2 regions of the Pseudomonas sp. LARHCG127 genome follow, and region 1 is predicted to be linked to the other one. Evidence: riboswitches for the same ligand, from Rfam matches in the RefSeq annotation. Region 1 holds a riboswitch; the other holds the start of a gene.
What was found. Region 1 has a riboswitch for cobalamin ahead of cobO (cob(I)yrinic acid a,c-diamide adenosyltransferase). Riboswitches for the same ligand answer to the same signal wherever they lie in the genome.
Positions count from the first base shown of each region.

Region 2: linked by a shared signal. The riboswitch ahead of ACIPQ1_RS12865 (CbtB domain-containing protein) and the one ahead of cobO (cob(I)yrinic acid a,c-diamide adenosyltransferase) in region 1 are both predicted to bind cobalamin.

Region 1 is NZ_JBIXJT010000007.1:326,995-329,189, forward strand. Features, by position in the region: gene ACIPQ1_RS14880 (PQQ-dependent sugar dehydrogenase) at 1-28, opposite strand, end outside; gene ACIPQ1_RS14885 (hypothetical protein) at 273-857, opposite strand; cobalamin riboswitch at 1,017-1,226, shown strand; gene cobO (cob(I)yrinic acid a,c-diamide adenosyltransferase) at 1,308-1,934, shown strand; partial or broken gene ACIPQ1_RS14895 (cobyrinate a,c-diamide synthase) at 1,931-2,195, shown strand, end outside.
Region 2 is NZ_JBIXJT010000006.1:248,650-250,844, reverse strand. Features, by position in the region: gene ACIPQ1_RS12875 (cobalamin biosynthesis protein) at 1-69, opposite strand, end outside; gene ACIPQ1_RS12870 (CbtA family protein) at 66-761, opposite strand; gene ACIPQ1_RS12865 (CbtB domain-containing protein) at 773-961, opposite strand; cobalamin riboswitch at 1,063-1,286, opposite strand; cobalamin riboswitch at 1,485-1,699, shown strand; gene cobW (cobalamin biosynthesis protein CobW) at 1,796-2,195, shown strand, end outside.

The sequences.
Region 1 (2,195 bases):
CGATCAGAAGGTGAGGTGGCTTGAGCATGCTGGCGTCCCTATGAATGCATGTGGTTATTCATAGAGGAGCGTAGACGCGCGATGGTTCAACTGTGGGTAGGCCATCCCGCCAGCCAGGTCCCTGTGATTTTGTGATTGCTGAAAATCCACTGTGGGAGCGAGCTTGCTCGCGATGGCGGTGCATCAGCCTGTGTTGATGTTGACTGGCACACCGCTATCGCGAGCAAGCTCGCTCCCACATGAGGTCACCTCGCGGTTTCTTGCTGAACGAATCAACCATGGGCCTGCTTGAACAGCACCGCGATACCAGGATGGTACTGCCCGGCTTCGTTGCGCAATTTGCGATAGGCGTAAGGGAAGTACCAGGCCACGGCGCAGGTATTTTCTTTCTGCAGGTCGTCGATCATGTCCTGCAGCTCTTCGGGCGTGGCGCTTTGCTGGGCTTTTTGCGGCGAGACGAACAGGCAGCCCAGCTTCAGGTCGCTGGCGTAGCTGATGCGCTTGGCATCGCTGGTGGCTTCGAGCAGCGGTTGGGTCAGGTTCAGGTTGTTGACCTTGGGCCAGCGTTGGGTGGCCTGGATGAAGGCGCGTTCCTCCGTGCTGGCGATGAACAGGTCGGCGCTGACGTTACGTTCGCCTTCTTCGTTCTGCTTGCGGGTCGGGGCGTTCTGCAGCGTGACCATTTCGGCCATCCAGGCAGCGGCCGACAGCAAGCCAAGGTTGGCCCGTTCATCGAACCAGTAGGGCGTGTCGTTATCGCCGCGCACGGCGTTGTAGCGGTCGATACAATCAAACCAGCGTTCCAGCAGCGGGCGCAGGAATTCCAGCTTTGGATTGCTGATGAGCATGCCTTGCATGTTTTTGCCCTCTTGTTCTTGTGATATCGGGTCGTGATGCCTATTTGATATCACTTGCCGTAGCGTGGCACAAGATTGACGTCACTTTATTGATCGTGGCCAATGTTCCGTGCACGAGCCATGGCGGCTTTAATTGACGCTCCACCCCCAACCCTCTAACCTTCGCCGCTTGTTTCAGGTGCTCTGTGACCGCGTTCGACAGAGTGAAACAGGGAAGCCGGTGAGTGCACACGAACCCGGCGCTGCCCCCGCAACGGTAAATGAGTCAACGCTGCGTACAGGCCACTGTGTCGGATGACATGGGAAGGCGCGCAGCCAGGCACCACGCCGCTCATGAGCCCGGAGACCGGCCTGATCCATCCAACGGCATCACGGTGGGCGATGCCAGGCTTGTTGCCGTCTTTTTTGTGCCCGCCCGCCGTTATCCAATCCCCCTGCGGAGGCTCCCCCATGACCGACTCCCTCATCACCGATACGTCTGATCGCGACGAACGCCACCTGGCGCGCATGCTGCGCAAGAAAGCCGTGATCGACGAGCGCATCGCCAACTCGCCGAACGAATGCGGCTTGCTGCTGGTGCTGACCGGTAACGGCAAGGGCAAGAGCAGTTCTGCGTTTGGCATGCTGGCCCGGGCCATGGGCCACGGCATGCAGTGCGGCGTGGTGCAGTTCATCAAGGGCCGCAACAGCACCGGTGAAGAGCTGTTCTTCCGTCGCTTCCCGGAGCAGGTGCGCTTTCATGTCATGGGTGAAGGTTTCACCTGGGAAACCCAGGACCGCCAGCGCGACATCGCCGCCGCTGAAGCCGCCTGGGCCGTATCCCGTCAATTACTCAGTGATCCGTCCATTGGCCTGGTAGTGCTCGACGAGTTGAACATTGCCCTCAAGCACGGCTACCTTGACCTCGACCAGGTGCTGAGCGATCTGCAAGCCCGTCCGCCGATGCAGCATGTGGTCGTGACCGGTCGCGGCGCCAAGCCCGAGATGATCGAGCTGGCCGACACCGTGACGGAAATGGGCATGATCAAGCACGCGTTCCAGGCGGGCATCAAGGCGCAGAAAGGCGTCGAGCTGTGAGCGATGCGGCCGTGATCCGCCACTGTCCGGCGGTGCTGATCGCAGCGCCAGCCTCGGGCCAAGGCAAGACCACCGTCACCGCAGCGCTCGCCCGGTTGCATCGCAACCAGGGACGCAAGGTGCGCGTGTTCAAATGTGGCCCGGACTTTCTCGACCCGATGATCCTGGAGCGGGCCAGCGGCGCGCCGGTCTATCAATTGGACATGTGGATGGTGGGCGAGCAGGAAAGTCGCCGGTTGTTGTGGGAAGCCGCTGCTGAAG
Region 2 (2,195 bases), on a different contig from region 1:
CCGCAGTGTGCTGGCCGGGCAACCGCGCTGGCAGCCCAGGCCGATCACCAGGATCGGCGCGGCGTTCATGCGTCGTGGTGGGCCTGGTCGCCACGGCGAAACAGCCAGGCGCTGATCAGGCCCAGGGCCAGCCAGAACGCGACGTTGGTCACCTGCGAGGCGATCTTGAACTGGCTCTCAAGCGCTTCGGGCGCCAGCATCGAGTGGACTTCCGGTTGCGGTGCGCCGATGACGTGGGGCACCAGCAACGTCGCCGCGCCCAGTATCTTGAGCAGCCAATGCTGGCCGAAGGCGATCAAGGCAATGCCCACCGCCGTGGACGCCGCGGTGCCAATCCACCACATTTGCCGCTGGGCCAGGTCGGCCGCCGCGGTGCCGGGCAGCTCCGGGGGCAGGCCGAGGGTCGGTGCCAGGACGAAGGTGGCATAACCGGCCAAGCCCCAGAGCAGGCCTTGGGAGGTGCGAGTCGGTGCGCGCAAGGTGTACAGGCCCGCCAGCATCAGGGCAAAACCCACGGCGACCACCAGGTTACCGCCGGTGGTGGACAGTACCCGCTGCCAACCGTCTTCCGGCTCCCAGGCTTCGGCGTCATGGGTATGGGTGGCCCCGTCGGCGTGTTCGTGAACCTCGGTCGTCGGAGCCTTCTCGAAGGTTTCCGCCTGGAGAATCAGCGGCGATACCCAGAAACTCTGCAACAGGGTCAACAGCAGGGCGGCCAGCAAACCGCTGAAACCGGCGGTCTGGGCGATACGCTTGATCATGTCGTCGGTTCTCAATGGCAGGGGAAGGCGGCGCTGTGGCGGGTATCGTGGGCGGCGTTGTGTACCGCTTCGATGTGGGAGAAACCGGCGAAATAGACCAACCCCGCCCCCAGGATCGAAGCCAGGATCGCGGCGCTCAGGCGTTGGCTCAGGGTGGTGGTGCTGCTGGCGGAGCGGGCGGTGCTGCTGATGGTCGACATGGCGCTTCCCTCTGTTTTTGTTCCGTGGGGGATGCGAGCGCGATGAGACCCCGGGCGAAAACCCGCCAAGGTTCGAACAGCGCCCGCCCACCGCGGGTTTGTTGATGCTTGAGTCATGGGCCGGTCTCCGGGCTCACGAGGGGCTGGGCTTGTGCCTGGCCTGCAAGCGTCACCCTTCCCATGTCCGTGGACACAGTGGTTCAGACGCTTCGCTCGCTTACCGTTGCGGGGGCAGCACCGGACTGACGTGGCTTTGGAGTAAAGCACACGATTCACCGGTTTCCCGTTTCACCCTGTGAAGGGCACCCGTAACTAGGCGCACAGGAGAGCATGGGTGGGGTCCAGGCGTCAATTCTCGCAGCGAGTCGCATCCATCGCGAGCAAGCTCGCTCCCACACAGGATCTTCGCCGGGCCCTAAATTTGAGGGCGATGCAGAACCACTGTGGGAGCGAGCTTGCTCGCGATGAGGCCCGTCCATGCACCGCAAAACGCTCTGGCGATTGACCCGCCCCCACACCCTGCGTAGCCTTGCGCCTTCGAGGTTCTTCGGCATGCGCCGGAGCTAAGAAGGGAACGCGGTCCAAGCCGCGGCTGCCCCCGCAACTGTGAACGGTGAGGTTTCTGCAAGGCCACTGTGCATGCCTTTTTACCAAAGGCGCACGGGAAGGCGCAGCAATTGCCAGTCGAAAGACCGGCCCGCCGTCAGCCAGGAGACCTGCCTCGAAACAGATTCTCACTACAACCGGGCGGGGTGATCCGGTGGCGAAATCTTCCGCACGCCTGTGCCAGCGGTTGTCGTCCCGTTTGCCCGCCACCTTGCCAAAGGGCATCCGATGAAAACACTGGCCAAACTCCCCGTCACCATCGTCACCGGCTTCCTCGGCTCGGGTAAGACCACCTTGCTGCGGCACATGCTCGACAACGCCCAGGGCCGGCGCATCGCCGTGATCGTCAACGAGTTCGGCGAGCTGGGCATCGACGGCGAGATCCTCAAGCAGTGCACCATCGGTTGCACCGAAGAAGAAGCCAACGGCCGCGTCTACGAACTGGCCAACGGTTGCCTGTGCTGCACGGTGCAGGAAGAATTTTTCCCGGTGATGCGTGAGCTGGTGGCCCGGCGTGGCGACCTCGACCACATCCTCATCGAAACCTCTGGCTTGGCCCTGCCCAAGCCGCTGGTCCAGGCCTTCCAGTGGCCGGAAATCCGCAGCGCCTGCACCGTCGATGCGGTGA